2 regions of the Peribacillus simplex NBRC 15720 genome follow, and region 1 is predicted to be linked to the other one. Evidence: a T-box and tRNA genes for the amino acid it is inferred to sense, from the RefSeq annotation. Region 1 holds a T-box; the other holds one or more tRNA genes.
The links. The T-box of region 1 lies ahead of glyQ (glycine--tRNA ligase subunit alpha). A T-box ahead of a tRNA ligase gene usually reads a tRNA of that ligase, here a tRNA-Gly.
Positions count from the first base shown of each region.

Region 2: it has a tRNA-Gly gene. The T-box ahead of glyQ (glycine--tRNA ligase subunit alpha) is inferred to sense a tRNA for this amino acid. The anticodon was not compared.

Region 1 is NZ_CP017704.1:4,435,361-4,440,879, forward strand. It holds gene BS1321_RS21375 (HD family phosphohydrolase) at 1-240, shown strand, start outside; gene ybeY (rRNA maturation RNase YbeY) at 237-713, shown strand; gene BS1321_RS21385 (diacylglycerol kinase family protein) at 691-1,068, shown strand; gene BS1321_RS21390 (cytidine deaminase) at 1,110-1,508, shown strand; gene era (GTPase Era) at 1,501-2,430, shown strand; gene BS1321_RS21400 (YqzL family protein) at 2,531-2,674, shown strand; gene recO (DNA repair protein RecO) at 2,708-3,460, shown strand; T-box leader at 3,519-3,695, shown strand; gene glyQ (glycine--tRNA ligase subunit alpha) at 3,795-4,691, shown strand; gene glyS (glycine--tRNA ligase subunit beta) at 4,678-5,519, shown strand, end outside.
Region 2 is NZ_CP017704.1:1,694,663-1,700,181, forward strand. It holds gene queG (tRNA epoxyqueuosine(34) reductase QueG) at 1-756, opposite strand, end outside; gene BS1321_RS08030 (B3/B4 domain-containing protein) at 862-1,530, shown strand; tRNA gene BS1321_RS08035 (tRNA-Gly) at 2,233-2,306, opposite strand; gene BS1321_RS08040 (YbjN domain-containing protein) at 2,492-2,905, opposite strand; gene BS1321_RS28100 (FUSC family protein) at 3,072-3,893, opposite strand; gene BS1321_RS28105 (hypothetical protein) at 3,791-5,017, opposite strand; gene BS1321_RS08050 (NADP-dependent oxidoreductase) at 5,444-5,519, opposite strand, start outside.

The DNA.
Region 1 (5,519 bases):
GCCGATAGTGTGGAAGCTGCAGTGAGATCGATGAAGCACCCAACTCCGGAGAAGATTGAAGAGCTGGTAAGTTTCATCATTCAGGACAGGATTCAAGATGGTCAATTTGATGAATGTGACATTACTATGAGAGAATTGAGTATCGTGAAGCATTCCTTATGTGAATCGCTGAATGGTATCTTCCACTCCAGGATTGAATATCCGGAGCTGGATAAATTAGGACAGAAGGTGAAAGAATGATTTTGGCTATCGATTTAATGGATGAAACGAATGAAGTAACGGAGGAAGCTCAGCAGCTTGTTGAAAGCATTCTGCAATTTGCGGCAAGAAAAGAAAACATTGAAAAAGACACCGAGTTGTCCGTTACATTTGTAGACAATGATAGGATTAGGGAAATCAATAAAGAATATCGTCATAAAGATTCAGCTACAGATGTCATTTCTTTTGCACTTGAAGAAATGGGAGAAAATGAAGTGGAAATTGTCGGAGCGGAAATGCCCCGCATGTTAGGGGATATCATCATTTCCATTGAACGTACGAAAGAACAGGCTGAAGAATATGGTCATTCATTTGACCGGGAACTTGGATTTTTAGCGCTGCATGGTTTTCTTCATTTATTGGGATTCGACCACATGAATGAAGAAGATGAAAAAGTGATGTTCACAAAACAAAAGGAGATCTTGGAAGAATATGGACTTTCAAGAGAAGGATAAAAAAAGGTATCCTTTATTAAAAAGTTTCTCTTTTGCCTGTCAGGGAATTTTGGAGGCTGTTCGGACTGAACGCAATATCAAGATTCATTTCGCGTTAACGGCAATCGTCGTATTTTTTGGTTGGTACTTCTCATTGAATGGGATGGAGTGGCTTTTCATTTTGGCAGCCATAGCCGGTACAATCACGTTGGAGCTCGTTAATTCAGCGATTGAAAGGGTAGTGGACCTGGTAACGGATCAAATCCATCCGCTTGCCAAGCAGGCAAAAGATATTGCAGCCGGAGCTGTATTCATATATGCTATATTTTCTATAATAGTTGGATTGATTATCTTTTTGCCTAAGTTTGGCCTGTAGGTTGCGCCGAAATGGTACTCAATTTGAAAGGAAGATGTGAATTGAATACAAAAGAATTGATTGAGGAAGCTAAAAAAGCAAGGGATAAAGCTTATGTGCCTTACTCCAAATTTAAGGTGGGGGCAGCCCTTTTAACCGCTGATGGAAAGGTCTATCATGGTTGTAATATAGAAAATGCTGCATACAGCATGTGTAATTGCGCCGAAAGGACAGCTTTATTCAGCGCTTATGCCCATAACGATAAAAAATTCACTAAACTTGCAGTCGTGGCAGATACCGATGGTCCCGTTTCTCCATGCGGGGCATGCAGGCAGGTTATTTCAGAACTGTGCGAAAAGGATATGCCGGTCGTTTTGTCCAACTTAAATGGGGATATAAAAGAACTAACAGTACAGGAATTGCTTCCAGGAGCTTTTTCACCGGAGGATTTAAATGGATAAACTATTTGACGATACACAAGTAAAAGGTTACAAATCAGGTTTCATTTCAATTATTGGACGACCTAATGTTGGAAAGAGTACGTTTCTAAATCGGGTCATCGGTCAAAAGATTGCCATTATGAGCGATAAACCGCAAACTACAAGAAATAAGGTCCAGGGAGTACTTACGCAAAACGATTCACAAATGATTTTCATCGATACCCCTGGCATTCATAAACCAAAGCATAAGCTTGGTGATTTCATGATGAAAGTGGCAACGAATACATTGAAAGAAGTCGATTTGATTCTCTTCATGATCAATGCGACTGAAGGATACGGACGCGGTGACGAGTTTATCATCGAAAAACTTCAATCCGTAAAAACGCCTGTTTTCCTAGTTGTAAACAAAATCGATGCGATGCATCCAGATGATTTACTTCCGATCATTGAAAAATACCAACAGCTTTACCCTTTTGCGGCAGTCGTTCCGATTTCTGCGCTTGAAGGGAATAACGTTGATACACTGCTTGAACAAATCAAGGAACATCTGCCTGAAGGTCCCCAGTTTTATCCAGCTGACCAAGTGACCGACCATCCTGAGCGTTTTATCATCTCCGAATTGGTCCGCGAAAAGGTACTGCACCTGACACGGGAAGAAATTCCGCATTCAGTGGCTGTTGTCATCGATTCGATTAAAAAAATGGACAACAGCGACACCATTAATGTCATGGCGACGATCGTTGTCGAACGTGATTCGCAAAAAGGCATTGTCATCGGAAAGCAAGGGAAAATGCTTAAAGAAGTAGGTAGCCGTGCCAGAGTGGATATCGAAAATTTATTGGGCTCGAAGGTTTTCTTGGAACTGTGGGTGAAGGTGCAGAAGGATTGGCGTAACAAAGCAAGCCAGCTCCGCGATTATGGTTTCAATGAGAGCGAGTATTAATTAACAAAATTTACGCGTCATGAAAGCTTGGAAAACGGTCAAGCTAATCATATGGTCGGATATTCATAATTGCTAGTTAAAAATGAAAGGTGGGCTTTATATGTTGGATTTTACCTGGGAATTATTTAGTGAAACAGGTAATGTGGACACCTATTTGCTGTTTAAGGAGATAGAAGTCGAGAGACAGGAAAGACACTTGGTATTGAATGATGAGCTAGCAGAATTTGATTTTCCTGTTTCATAGGTTAGTCTTGGCGAGCATGGGTGGTGTCTTGGTATGCTCCAAAAATGTGAAGGCATTGTCATAAGGCGAACTGCATATGGAGAAAATAACAAAATCATTACTATATATACCCGTGAGCTAGGAAAAATTGGCGTTATGGCTAGAGGAGCCAGTAAACCTAACAGCAGGCTTTCTGCCGTCACACAGCTTTTTTGCTCCGGGTATTTTCTTGTAACCACATCAACCGGACTCGGAAGTCTTCAGCAAGGCGAAATGGTCGATTCACTCCGTTTCATAAGGGAGGATCTTTTTGCCACTGCTTATGCTTCATATATTGTTGAATTGCTTGATAAAAGCGTCGAGGATAAGAAACCGAATCCATATTTGTATGAATTACTTTCGCAAACTTTGCATTACATAAACGAAGAATATGACGCAGAGGTTTTGAAATTCATTTTTGAAATGAAGATGCTGCCTGTCAATGGGATTAACCCAGTGCTGAATCAGTGTGCTGTATGTGGTGAAACGGAAGGGGAATTCTCCTTCTCGCTTCGAGAAGCGGGCTTTATCTGTCACCGCTGTCTGGGGAAAGACCCTTATCACTATAAAATTTCACCTGCAGCCGTCAAATTGCTGCGGATCTTTTATTATTTCGATTTATCAAGGCTCGGAAACATTTCCGTCAAGCCTGAAACGAAAAGAGAACTGCAGAAGATCATCGATGCTTATTATGAGGAATATTCTGGTCTGCATTTGAAATCAAAAAAGTTCCTGAAACAGATTGATACGATGAAAGATATGTTTTAGGATCTGACCTATTGACATTCCATGCTAGTTTGTATAAAATTCTAATCATCAAAATAAGAAGATTGCGTTGATGGAAAAGAGTATCTGTCATTCTCCATAAAAAGCGAACCCGGGATGGTGGAAGCCGGGATATGGATTTACAGGGAAGGGCGTTTCCGGAGCATATTGCTTTGAAAAGAGGCCGTTTTATAAACGGCAATTAGGGTGGAACCGCGGGTATACTCTCGTCCCTATGCATTTCGCATAGGGACGGGAGTTTTTTGTTTGCCAAAATGTATTGGGTTCCGACCTTTAATTTTAAAAAGAGTCTTTTTAAATAACCTGGAGGTGTACGATGAATATTCAAAATATGATTTTAACGTTACAAAAGCATTGGTCTGAACAAGGCTGCATATTAATGAATGCTTATGATGTCGAGAAAGGGGCAGGAACGATGAGCCCATACACGTTCCTGAGAGCCATTGGACCGGAGCCTTGGAGCGTTGCTTACGTAGAGCCTTCCCGCCGTCCTGCTGACGGTCGTTATGGTGAGAATCCTAATCGACTGTATCAGCATCATCAGTTCCAAGTGATCATGAAGCCGTCGCCTGACAATATCCAAGAGTTATATTTGGATTCATTACGCGCTTTAGGGATAAATCCGCTTGAGCATGATATTCGCTTTGTGGAGGACAACTGGGAAAATCCATCACTAGGGTGTGCTGGTCTCGGTTGGGAAGTGTGGCTTGATGGAATGGAAATCACGCAATTTACATATTTCCAACAAGTGGGCGGCCTTGAGTGTAAGCCGGTTTCCGTGGAAATTACATACGGGATTGAACGTCTCGCCTCTTACATTCAAGATAAGGAAAACGTATTTGACCTAGAATGGACAGATGGATTCACAGTTCGGGATATATTTGGACAGCCGGAATACGAACATTCGAAATATACTTTCGAAACCTCCGACCTTGATATGCTGTTTCAGCTTTTCACGATGTATGAAAAGGAAGCGCATCGCCAAATGGAAGAAGGACTTGTACATCCTGCATATGATTATGTTTTGAAATGTTCACATACATTTAACCTTTTGGATGCAAAAGGTGCCATCTCGGTGACGGAAAGAACGGGTTATATTGCCCGGTGCCGTAACTTAGCGCGTAAGGTTGCCAAAACCTTCTATGAAGAGCGGGAAAAATTAGGCTTCCCGATCCTGAAAGTGAAAGGGGAGAACACAAATGAACAAGCGTGATTTGTTATTGGAGATTGGATTGGAAGAGCTGCCTGCCCGTTTTGTGACAGCATCAATGAAACAGTTGTCAGATAAAGTGCAGCAATGGCTAACAGAAAAAGCGATTGAATTCGGAACGGTTGAAGCTTTTTCCACACCAAGACGTTTGGCCGTATTGGTGAAAGACGTGGAAGAATCCCAAAAGGATATCGAAGAAGAAGCAAAAGGTCCGGCTAAGAAAATCGCTTTGGACAGCGAAGGCAACTGGTCTAAAGCCGCATTGGGATTCGTCAGGGGTCAAGGCATGACTTCAGAGGACATTTATTTTAAAGAACTCAAGGGTGTGGAATATGCCCATGTGAATAAATTCATAAAAGGGCAGCAAACCGTTCAGCTTTTATCTGAGCTGCAGGAAATCATCAGCGGCATGACGTTCCCGAAAAATATGCGCTGGGCCAATCAGGAGCTCCGCTTCGTCCGTCCGATTAAATGGCTGATTGCCTTATTCGGCAATGACATTGTGCCTTTTAGCATTGCTGATGTGGAAACGGGCCGTGAAACAAAAGGACACCGTTTCTTGGGCGATAGTGCAATCATCGAGCAGCCGGAACGGTATGAAGATACGCTAAAAGAACAATTTGTAATGGCGAATCCAGATAAACGCCGACAAGTTATATTGGATCAGATTAAAGAGCTTGAGCAGGAGAAAGGCTGGATCATCCCAGTCGATGAAGATCTGCTTGAAGAAGTCAATAATTTGGTAGAGTATCCTACGGTGTTATTTGGACATTTTGAAGAAGAATTCCTTGAGCTTCCTGCTGAGGTACTTATCACATCAATGAAGGAACA
Region 2 (5,519 bases), 2.7 Mb from region 1:
TCCTTTGTTTTTCGGACAAACAGTCTGGCATGTATCACACCCATACAAACGATTGCCTATTTTTGTCCTGAACTCATCAGGAAGGAAACCTTTTGTCTGCGTTAAGAACGCAATGCAACGCTTGGAATTTAGCTGCCCGCCCTGAACGAGCGCACCAGTCGGGCAAACATCGACACATTTATTGCATGTCCCGCATTGATCTTCCATCGGTTGATCCGGTTCAAATGGCAGGTTGGTAATCATGTCGCCCAAGTATACATAAGACCCGAATTCCGGAGTGATGATCATACTATTTTTTGCACTCCAGCCAATTCCTGCACGCTCAGCCACTGCCCTATCTGATAATTCACCCGTATCAACCATGGACTTCGTCACTGCCCCGGGCACTTTATCTTTAATGAAATCCTCAAGTAACTGCAATTTATTACGAAGAACGGTATGATAATCCGTTCCCCAAGAAGCCCGGCAAAAGATCCCACGGCGCTCACTTTTTGTACTTTGCGGAGCATCCTTCAATTTCGAAGGATAAGCAAGTGCAATCGAAATGATGGATTGCGGTTTATCGAATATCAATTCAGGCATGACCCTTTTTTCTATATCGGCTTCTTCAAACCCTGACTGATAATCAAGTTCCTGTTGACGTATCAGCCGACCTTTCAATTCGGTAAAGGCCGTGGCTGACGTAAAGCCGATTTTATCAATGCCGATTTCCTTACTATATAAAATCACTTCTTGCTTGAATGTGTTCATATCCATATAAATCACCCACGTTCATTCAGTATTCCCATTGAAGCTTGAATCCATTTCAAACCATTGCTATCTATGATAAACTAATTGCAATCATTTTTGGAGGTGAAACGCTTGGAAATTACCGTATCAGCTAATCTTAGCAGTAAAATCCCTCAATTCAAAGTTGGGATCATTACATATGAAAACATCGAAGTAGGTCCCTCCCCACAAATGGTGAAAGGAAGACTTCAACTATTTCAGGAAGCTCTTTTCTTCGACCTTGAGGAAAAGGAATTGACCGACTTTTCCGGCATTAAAGTGTGGCGGGAGATCTTCAAGGCTTCTGGCACAAACCCGTCACGGTATCGCCCCTCCGTGGAAGCCCTTTACCGCCGCGTAAAAAAACAGAATTACTTGACACCCATCCATTCGGCCATCGATTTGAATAACTTCTTCTCGCTGTTATATGAAGTTCCGATCGGCATTTATGATGCCGAAAAATTATCAGGAGACATCTCGATTAAGATTGGCGAGGGGGCAGATGGTTATGACGGTTTGAACGGCCGCTTGAATTCCATGGAAAATATGATTACATCAGCCGATCATGAGGGCGCATTCGGAAGCCCTTACGTTGATTCAGAACGCACGAAAGTCACAGAAGAAACGAAAAAAGCCATCCAAATCATTTATTTACAACCCAACACTCCAATCACGGAAGCACATCAGCTAACGAAATCCTTGATGGACATGTTCCTTGAAATCCACGGTGGCGAAGGTACTTACTCTATTGTCGAAGGATAAATAAAATTGAACGGAAATAAACCCTTTCCACAATCGGAAGGGGTCTTTTCATGATTTTATTCCGTTATGCTGAATAGCTTTGATTGACGCTTTTTTTCGGTATAAAATACATGGCAGCCATTGTAGCAATTAGTATTATTATACCTTGGGATACGAATAACAATAATCTTGATGATACCAATTCACTCAAAATGGAAAGGGGCATTAAGGCTCCCTGCTGAAGAAGACTAAAATGGCGGAGTGGAAAGCAAAAAAAGCAAACACCTGTCCAAATTGATTCTACTAATGAAGGTAATCACTTTTGAACAAGTGTATGCTTTATAAAATTAGTACCATTTTTTTTAGGTATCTAAAAAAATGTCTTATTTTAAGGTTCATTCATTATACTAATGCTCCAGCTCATCAGAAACACGACCTTTGTTACGGTAGAAGTAATCAAGACCTTCGTATTATTAATATCCATTCATCGGTTCCCTATTCTTCAACCTCTCAGCCAAATTAGTATCGAAATTGGAACAGATACCTATGCAATGGTTATCTTTGCCCATATTAATCCCCCATCCCGTCCTATCAATTCAAAGAGATGGACATGGCATTTGGACAATAAAAAAATCCCACTGTAAACAGTAGAATTCTTGTAAAAATATTTAAACGCAAAGCTTCGTTCTCCAGGTAACGAAACCCTACGTTATGAGTATGTATTGGAGCGGGTGAAGGGAATCGAACCCTCATCATCAGCTTGGAAGGCTGAGGTTTTACCACTAAACTACACCCGCATATCCTTGTAGAACTTTGTCGAATTACTAACAAAATTAATTATATAGTTTAATGTGAAAAAATGCAATAGTTCTTTAAAAAAAATTAATAATTAATGTATTGTAACGTTAATATATTCATTCACTCTAGTAAAGATGTTAAAAAGTCCCCTGATTCAGAGAACTTTTTCATCATATCTGATGATTTAAGACCAAATGACTTCCATTAAACGCGGATAAACCTGCTGTGCCGTTTCAAGCAGCATGATTAACTTCCTGAAAGCCAGATCCGGTACGATATCCCCCTCAATGGAGTATGAATACCGAATGGAAATAGTCCCATTTTCTTCATAGAGCTTGGAATACCTAAAATTAGCATTATATTCATTCAACAGTGTATGTACATCCTGTTTCTTTTCAGGATTCTTCAACTCGGCGACATTAAAGCAAAATAAGTCCGCCACATTTTCATCTTGATTGAAAGCAAATACTAAAAGGACCTTCCACCCGTCCTTTAACTTTTGCTCAGCTCTAAAAAAGGTGGTGCCATCTTCATTCAACTCATTCATATAGATTTTCTCACTAGTTAAAAAATCACGAAATTTAGCAACGTTTGACATGGTTCATCACCTTTCTGTTTGTAAGTACATTTTATAATGAAATCCGGCATTTTTACAGACTTTTCTATAATCCTGCCAATTTCATCCTATTAACAGAGGCGAAGAAATCATTTATTAAATGAATGGGAGTCAAATATGAACTCCCTTATTAGAATCAATAGATAGATTAGCCAGTTGCTCCTCCGCAAAACCGAAGCGCTTCTTGAAGGTCCAAAATTTCCTGGCGGATTTTTGAATACCCTTCAATTTCGGGCACTTCTTTATTAGTATGTGATCTACCTTTATTTGCCGCTATCGCCATGGTTTCGAAAACATACAGCAGCTGAGCGAGCTTTCTCTCTGATAGTACTGGCCGTTCAGGCAAGCTGGCATTTAGATAATAGCCCATCTGTTCTATCGAAAATATAACGGGCCAAAGAGATTCCAGTCTAGCCTTGTTTTTGAATATCTCACCAAGGGATGCATTGTAGACCGTTAATAGATTCACCATATTTGTTTGCATTTTGTTCCTTTCGCTGCTTTCATCAATTGCAAGGTCATTATCTTTTTCAGAGAACGCCATCAATAATAACTGCCCCTGGCTTCGAATCGTTTTGGCTATCAAATGATTGAGAAGACTGGATGCCGAACGACTTCCGAGCAACAGCGACCCAATAAGACCTATCAGGCTTCCAACGACGATATCGGTTATCCTTACAGTCGCAAAAAAACTGAAATCATAGCTTTGAGATGAATATTCCGCCATGATCAATGCTGAAGGGGTAAAAAACATCGCCGCCAATCCATAATTCCGAACGATGAAAAGCTCTGTAATGAATGTTAAACATAAAATGATCAGAACGATGATGAACTCGTTATGAACGGATGCAAGAATTAAACTTGCAATCAGGAGTCCGATGACCGTCCCGAAAGTCCTTTGGACCGCCCATGGAATGTGGCGATGATGGTCGAACCCGACATAACGGCCGCACAGGATAAGGGAATCCAGTACGAACGGTTAAAATTGGCGGAATAGGCGATGATGGCAGCAATGGTAAGGATTGTTCCATATCGAACGGAAGAGAGGAAGACAATTGAATTCTTATCGAACGCCCCAAGAAAAATGGTTTTTAAAGAAGGCTTTGAGATGGTTGCTGCTTGATCGATTTTCTGGACAGGTTCATTCATGATGGCATCTGCATTATAAATCTTCATGAATAACTCTTCCACCTCTTCAGTCATTTGGTCAGGTTGAAGGATCTTTTTTTTATTCTTTGTTTTAGATGCAATGGAACCGGCCAGGGCACGAACGGATTGACCTAATTCTGGCGGCAGTACGATATTTTTGTTCAAGGAAATTTCCAGTGCCTCCAAGAATATGGCATTTGCATGTTCATTCAATAAGAACAACCGCTTTAACTCATCTGAACTTCGCCTGTTTGAAAACCCGGCTAACAGTGTATCTTCAGCGTGTTTCATCGCCAATACCGTTCCCTGTCTTGCTTTATTGAATTTCTCGGTTCCCATGGAATCAAAAAATGCCCCCAATTCTCTGTACACCTTTTCCATCGCAAGCGATTCTGGTCCATGAGGGTTGAAAAACCAGCCTAACATACAGATTATCCAAGATAGTGCCCCACCCATTAAAACGAGGCCTCCACGCAACGGGGCCAGACTTTGATCTACGGGCATACCTGTCGCAAGTGCAAAACTTAAGACGAAGAAAACCGCCGAAGGACCGGCAATCTTTAATGCACCAAATAGAAAAAAAACACTTGCCCCGATGATTCCCATCATTATGGCTGTTCCCAATTGGTATGGAGCCAAAAGCGTCCCTAAAACAACAGATAAAGCAAGACCCACCATCACAAAGAAAATCTTTTTAGCTCTTTGGTGATACGGTTGGTTAAAAACGTATAAATAAGTGAAACCTCCTATCCCTGCCAGTAAACCGTAAGCTAAATTTCCGAATAATAAACCAATGAATACAGGTAAGGCAGCAGCTATGCCTGCACTTAGTGCTTTTATCCAAGGAAATGGATTCTTTTTTATTTCAAAAGCCTGTTTAAATGTCGTATGTATCGTATCCAATTTCAGAGATTCGGAAGAGGACCTGTGCTTATTTTCACCCATTTTCAATTTATCCTTTCGTTAATGATTCTATTAACCCTGCAGTGAAAGCTATGTCTGATAAGGTGACTTCTAATAATTAATATCCTTCATATGGATAAAAAGATACCAATAAAGGTAATGAAGGATTATCAGTTGGTAGACAAAAGGGGCTCTATCTAAATTTTACAACAAAGTAGAATGGAGCGGTTGTGCGAGACTCCTACGGGGAAAGCGAGAGCCTGGGGGCAACGTTCAAATTGTCCAAATCCTTAAAAAACTGTAGAGAAACTCGATTTTAGTCAAGTTGGTCTACAGTCTGGAATAATATCTTATTATGAAAAGGAAAACGGCCTTTCCCCGATTGAATATCGAAAAAAGACCGCTATTATTATTATAAGCTGCTTAAAATCACAACAAAGGACCTTCTTCAGCTTTATTTCCATAAACTTATAGTTGAGCGAATTCAGGTTCCGCAACTTTTACAAGTTGTTTACCGAGGTTCGTTCCTTTAAACAAACCTAAA